Maricaulis maris MCS10: one gene and its partner. The protein of the gene in region 1 interacts with the protein of each later gene in a pairwise test. Links are inferred from orthologs where the notes say so. Each region holds a gene or a part of one and is shown on either strand. Other genes may lie near its edges.

What was found.
Region 2: the proteins of ccmC (region 1) and ccmE interact in binary tests that used the Escherichia coli proteins (3 or more experiments, as listed by UniProt). The link is inferred for Maricaulis maris MCS10 from one-to-one orthologs.

The regions. Positions count from the first base shown.
Region 1 is NC_008347.1:3,143,382-3,146,492, reverse strand. Bases 45-2,844 are described here. They hold ccmC (heme ABC transporter permease CcmC), read left to right. Parts: upstream 45-969; coding sequence 970-1,719; downstream 1,720-2,844. Other genes in these bases: MMAR10_RS14720 (MarR family winged helix-turn-helix transcriptional regulator), read right to left, coding at 2,374-2,844; MMAR10_RS14725 (redoxin family protein), read left to right, coding at 1,871-2,377; ccmD (heme exporter protein CcmD), read left to right, coding at 1,716-1,871; MMAR10_RS14735 (heme exporter protein CcmB), read left to right, coding at 248-916; ccmA (heme ABC exporter ATP-binding protein CcmA), read left to right, coding at 45-251. Also shown: more of ccmA, read left to right, coding at 1-44; more of MMAR10_RS14720, read right to left, coding at 2,845-2,979; MMAR10_RS14715 (septation protein IspZ), read right to left, coding at 3,064-3,111. UniProt on the Escherichia coli protein: Required for the export of heme to the periplasm for the biogenesis of c-type cytochromes.
Region 2 is NC_008347.1:1,034,134-1,037,438, forward strand. The notes cover bases 245-3,238. They hold ccmE (cytochrome c maturation protein CcmE), read left to right. Parts: upstream 245-1,500; coding sequence 1,501-1,977; downstream 1,978-3,238. Other genes in these bases: MMAR10_RS04865 (hypothetical protein), read left to right, coding at 245-789; MMAR10_RS04870 (DUF938 domain-containing protein), read left to right, coding at 848-1,504; MMAR10_RS04880 (bifunctional alpha/beta hydrolase/OsmC family protein), read left to right, coding at 2,060-3,238. Outside these bases: more of MMAR10_RS04865, read left to right, coding at 1-244; more of MMAR10_RS04880, read left to right, coding at 3,239-3,289. UniProt on the Escherichia coli protein: Heme chaperone required for the biogenesis of c-type cytochromes. Transiently binds heme delivered by CcmC and transfers the heme to apo-cytochromes in a process facilitated by CcmF and CcmH.

The DNA of each region.
Region 1 (3,111 bases):
TGATCGACCGACCGGCCAGCCGCCTGTCGCGGGGCCAACAGCGCCGTTGTGCGCTGGTCAGGGTTGCGCTGGCCAACCGGCCGATCTGGTTGCTTGACGAGCCCGCCGGTCCGCTCGATGGCGGTGGACGAGCGCGCCTGGCAGCGCTTGTGGACTGGCATCGTTCCCGCGGCGGAAGTGTGATCGCAGCGACGCATCAGTCCCTGGATTGGCCGGACGCCAAACGAATCGACCTCGGGGCGCACAGATGAGCGCTTTCGGAGCCATTTTCTCCCGCGAAGCCGGGCTGGCCTGGGCGGGCGGCGGCGGTCCTGCCGGACCGGCTGCCTTTTTCCTCGGCGCGATCACGTTGGCGCCGCTGGCCATCGGACCGGCCGCCGACCTGCTGGTTGCGGTGGGACCGGGCATCATGGGTTTCGCGGCCTTGCTGTCAGTGCTGCAATCGGCCGACCGCCTGTTTGGCGATGATCATGCCGATGGCACCGCCGAGCTTTATCTGTTGAGTGGTTTGTCGCTGCCATGGCTGGTGCTGGCCAAGGTCATGGGGCAGGCCTTGGCCACGCTGTGGCCGCTACCCGTGATCGGGCTGCTGGGCGCCATGATGTATGGCGTGCCGGTGCTTCCTGCCTGCGTGGGAGCCCTGGCCCTGCTGGCCGCCATACCGGCGCTGTCCCTGATCGCCGGCTTCGCCGGAGCTCTGGCGGCGGGTGTCCGTCGTAGTGGTTTGCTGATTGCACTGATCGCCACGCCAATGATGGTGCCGGTTCTGATTTTCGCTGCCGGGGCTGGTCGGTCGGCCCTTGCAGGCGATGAGCGGGCGCTGGCCAACCTGCTGCTGACGGTCGCCGTCTCGCTTGGAACAACGGCGCTGGCACCATTCGGGATTGTTGCGGCCTTGCGGAGCCGGTTGGGCTGACGGAAAATCGGTCGCAGTTGCCCGCAGGGCAGCGGCACAGTAAGTGAGCTGACATGCTGTCCTACTTCTCCAATCCGCAACGCTTCGACCAGCTCGCCCGGGCCCTGATCCCGGTGTTCGGTGTCCTGGCCGTGCTGTTGTTGGCTGTTGGTGTCTGGCTGGCCTTGCTCGGCTCGCCACCCGACTACCAGCAGGGTGAAACGATCCGGATCATGTATGTGCATGTGCCGGCGGCCTATATGGCAATGGCGCTCTATGCGGCGCTGGCGGTGGCCAGTTTTGTCTATTTCGTCTGGCGCCACGCGTTGGCCGACACGGCAGCCGAGATCATCGCGCCGATCGGTGCGGTGTTCACTGTGCTCGCCCTGTTCACCGGCTCGCTCTGGGGCAAGCCGATGTGGGGGACCTGGTGGGAATGGGATGCACGGATGACCTCGGTGCTCGTGCTGCTGCTGGTCTATCTGGGCTATATGGCGCTGCGGGCGGCACTCGAGGATACCCAGCAGGCCGCGCGCACCGGTGCTGTCCTGGCGATGGCGGGGATCGTCAATCTGGTCATCGTGAAATTCTCGGTCGACTGGTGGTCGAGCCTTCACCAGCCCGCCTCGATCATCCGCCTTGACGGCCCAACCATCCACGCCAGCCAGCTCTGGCCGCTCCTGGTCATGATCCTGGCCTATACCTGCTTTGCCGGCTGGCTGGTGCTCTACCGTCTGCGCAGCCAGGCGATCCGGCGGCGCGTGCGCACCTTGCAGCGCCAGCGTGAGCAAGCCGCCCGGGCGCGAGAAGAGGTTGTGTCATGAGCGAGTTTCTGGAAATGGGCGGCTATGCGGCCTTCGTCTGGCCGACTTGGGCGGCGTCTGTCCTGGCCCTGGCAGGGCTGGTCGCTCACGCTCTCATCGAGCGGCGGCAGGCGCGTGAAGCCTTGCGTCGGCTGGAACGGGATGAAGCTTGATGCAGACGATCCGGATTGCGGCATGGTTGGCCTTGATCGGACTGGTTGCGGCGCTTGGCTGGCGCTTCTGGGATGATCGCAGCGCTCCGGTGCCAATCCCGATGCCGGCGCTCACCACGACCCCGCTGGAGGGGCGCGAAAGCTTCGATGCCGCTTTGGTTGACGGCGTCTGGTTGCTCAATGTCTGGGGCAGCTGGTGCGCGCCTTGCCATGCCGAGCATCCGGTGCTGATGGCCTTGCGCAGCGAGGGTATCGCGATCTACGGGCTGAACTGGCGGGATACGCCGGAGGCTGCCAATCAGTTTCTTGATGTGCTGGGAGACCCGTTTGTGGGCGTCATGCAGGATGACAACAACCAGTCTGTGCGAGCCCTCGGCATTGAGGGCGCGCCTGAGACCCTTGTCATTGCAAATGGCGAGATTCTGGCCCGCTGGCCCGGCCCACTGACACCGGATGCCCTGCGGCAGGTCATCTATCCGGCGCTGGATCGAGCGCTGCGGAACTAGGTGCCGGTTTTCGGCGCTGCGTCAGCCGAAACCTTCTTCGATTTTCGAGCTGCTTTCTTGGCCTTTGCCTTGGCTTTTTCCTTGGCCTTCTTCTTGGCCTTCTTCTTTTTCTCTTTGACCTTGATCTTGGCCTGTTTGGCTGCCTCCTCGCCCTTTTCGAGCGTCTCCGCTATCCGGCGCAGGGTCTCCAGGAAACTCGCGCGCTTGTTTTTCGGGAGGGCCGACAGGATTGCCTTGTCAGCCTCCTTCGCGCCGAGCGTCGCCGCTTCAAGCAGCGCCCGTCCGTCATCGGTCAGCTTGACTGCATTGGCGCGGGCATCGTCGGGAAGCTTTTCCCGTTCGAGCAGGCCATTCTTGACCATTCGGGCGACCAGCTCGGCGAGGGTGGAGCGGTCGATCCCGGTCGATTTGACCAGCTGGGTCTGGGTCAGGCCTTCTTCTTCGGCGGTCGCATGCAGGACGGCGAACTGACGCTGGGTCAGCTTGGCTCCCGCCATCGCCTTGGTGAATCGTTCTGCCGCGAACTGCTGGGCCCTGTGGAGCAGATGGCCGGGTGACTCCGAGAGATGGAATTCCTTGGTGTCGTGCTTGTCGTGCGCCATGACCGCCCCCGCCTGTTCGGGAATTCATCCTAGGGCGGATTTATAACGCAGGAATGACAAATGTCCGAACACGGAATGTCGGTGTCAGGCGTCGGGTTCTGCTGGGGTTTTCGGCTGGTTCTTGAGGATCAG
Region 2 (3,305 bases), 2.1 Mb from region 1 along the record:
GACGACGAGCTGTCGCTGCTGGTCAAGCAGTTGCATGAGGAGATGGTGGAATCGAATGCCGAGGCCGCCTTGTGGGTCCTGCTCCTGACCATGGGTCGACTGGAAAGTCCCTGGCAGATTTTCCGCGTGGTCAAGCGGATCGGTCGCCGGGATGATGACCTGGTCGTGCAGAAGACGGAGCTGGCCGCGGTCGGCGACGCCGTGCTCGGCGATACCGGCTATTTCGCAGCCCGTCTGAAACAGCCGCCGCAAACGCTCGAAGAGGCCAAGGCCTGTTATCTGGTGTTTGACCGTTTCGTCGCGTTTTCAACCGGCATGGCGGCCGAATTCGGTATCCGCAAGGATGGACGCTGGGGCCGCGCCCTGTTCGGATTGCGGGCCGAGGCCTCGACGAATGTCGAGAAGATCCTCGCCAAGGTCCCCCTGGCGCTCGATGCCGGTCTGCCCGAACCGCGCCGCGGGCGCAGCGGGAGGGTCATACCGGCCCAGATCCCGCCCGCCGCCGCCGTCGACAAGGCCGATGGCCTGCTCTACTTCCTCGGAAAATGCCGGGTACATGCGACGGCCGCTGCGATCGCCTCGACCCAGAAACGCATCGCCGATGCGGCCGAAAAGCGCATGCAGGAGGCCGGCGAGATGCTGGTCGATCTGGTTGCCTCCAGTGAAGGCCAGAACCGCACCACCGCTCAGGACGGGCTGGATATCACCATCCGCCTGATGGAAAGTGCGGGGCATGACGAGGCCGCGTCGCTGCTGCGACGGCGCGGTGTTGCCGCGACCGCGGCATAGCGTCCCGACTGCATCCCTCCGCCTTGCACTGCCGCTCTGTGCAACGTAGTTCGTTGTCATGGTCCAGCCTCCCAAATCCCCCATTGCCCTTGAGGATCGCGCGAGCGAGCAGGGTCGCCTGTATTCGCCCAGCGCGGCGCGCAATCGCGATGCCATTGCCGAGGTTCTGGCCCGGGTCCTGCCGACCGGTGCCTCGGTGCTGGAAATCGGCTCGGGAACCGGTGAGCATGCGGTGGCGGCCTGTCAGGCCCGCCCGGATCTGAGTTGGCAGCCCAGCGACCCCGATGCGGCCTCGCGCGACAGCCAGGCCGCCTGGGCCGGTGAGGTCGGTGGCGCGATCCTGGCACCGCTCGAAATCGATCTCCTGCGCCCGCAGACGCTTGTCGCGATTGACGGTTTCGACGCGCTGGTCTGCATGAATGTCATCCATATCGCTCCATGGGCGGTGGCCGAGGCTCTCGCCTCGCTGGCGCAGGACCGGCTGCGGCCGGGCGGCCATCTCGTGCTGTACGGCCCCTATCTGCTCGGCGACGAGACCGCGCCGTCAAACCTGGCCTTTGACGCGTCGCTGAAATCACGCAATCCGGAATGGGGTGTGCGCCCGCTGGACGCGGTCACGACGCTGCTGGCTTCGCACGGCCTCGTCCTGGTCGAACGGGTCGACATGCCGGCCAATAATCTCATGCTCATCTTTCAACGCCGGGAGCCGGAATGATGCGGCATCGCAATCGACGTCTCGCTACCATTGCCGCCTCGGCGATCGTTCTGGTGGTTGCGGTCGGGCTCGGTCTCATGGCGCTGCGCAGTGCCGTGGTCTTCTTCTATTCGCCCAGCGAGATCGCGGCGGAACATCCAGGCATCGAAGCCCGGATCCGCGTCGGCGGACTGGTGCTGGAAGAATCGGTGGGCGAGGCGGCCAGCGGCGCGACCCGTTTCGTGATCACCGACCGGGTCGAGAATGTGCAGGTGGAATATGCCGGCCTGCTGCCCGACCTGTTCCGTGAAGGGCAGGGGGTTGTGGTCGAGGGGCGTTTCGCTGCTGACGGCGTGTTGCAGGCCCGCACGGTGTTGGCCAAGCATGATGAGACCTATATGCCGCCGGAAGTCGCTGAGGCCCTGCGTGAGGCCGGCGTCTGGCAGGGTGAGGGCGAGACGCCGTCGGCAGCTGGCGATGGCGATAGTCGCTGAGGCCTGTCCTCGCGCTCAAGCGCTTGTGTCTTGCATGCCATCGTGGACGCCTTACCTCCAAGCTGGCTGAAGGAGACAGGCAATGGCACAGACCCGACGTGTTGATTTTGAAGGCGCCCTTGGCGAGACGCTCGCCGCCCGGCTTGAAATGCCGCATGGCCGGCCGCGGGCGTATGCGCTGTTCGCGCATTGCTTTTCCTGTTCCAAGGACATTCTCGCAGCAAGCCGGATCGCCCGGCGGCTGACGGCTGCGGGTTTCGCTGTGCTGCGCTTCGACTTCACCGGGCTGGGACAGTCGGATGGCGATTTCGCCAATACCAATTTCTCCTCCAACATCGCCGACCTGATCGCCGCTGCCGGCTATCTGGAAGCCGAGCACGCGGCGCCGTCCCTCTTGATCGGGCATTCACTGGGCGGGGCGGCGGTGATCGCGGCGGCGGGTCAGCTGCCATCGGTTCGTGCGGTGGCGACGATCGGTGCGCCGGCCGACGCCGCGCATGTGACGCAGCAGTTTGCCGCCGATGTCGACGCCATTGAACGCGAGGGCGTGGCCCGGGTGGAACTGGCCGGTCGGACCTTCACGCTCAAGAAGCAGTTTCTCGACGATATTGGCGGGCACAGGGTGGAAGACGCCGCGGCGGCCTTGCACCGCCCCCTGCTGCTGTTGCATGCCCCCACCGATGCCATTGTCGCTATCGACAATGCGTCCCGGCTGTTTCGCGCCGCCAGACACCCCAAGAGCTTTGTCAGCCTTGATGATGCCGATCATCTGCTGGGAAACCGGCCGGATGCCGAATACGCCGCCGACATGATTGCCGCCTGGGCCGAGCGCTATCTGCCCGAGACCCGGCCCGAGCCGCCGGAATCCGCAGGCGAGGGGGTGGTCGTCGTCCGGGAAACCGGTGCCGGCCCCTATGAGAACCATGTGGTTGCCGGCGAGCATGTGATGCTGGCCGATGAGCCGGCTTCGGTCGGTGGCCTGGATGCCGGTCCGTCGCCCTATGGCTATCTCAGCGCAGCGCTGGGCAGCTGTACCTCGATGACCCTGCGCATGTATGCCGACCGCAAGGGCCTGCCGCTGGACCGGGTCACGGTCAGTACCGGTCATCACAAGGGCCATGCCGATGACTGCGCCGACTGCGTCGACGGCCAGGAACGCCATGTCGACATCTTCGAGCGGGAGATCACGCTGGAGGGTGAGCTTGATGCGGCCCAGACGGCCCGCCTCCTCGAGATCGCCGACAAATGCCCGGTGCATCGGACCCTGCACAGCCCGGTTGTCGTGCGGACCCGTTTGAAAGATGACGGGTAAGTTACCATCTGTAATG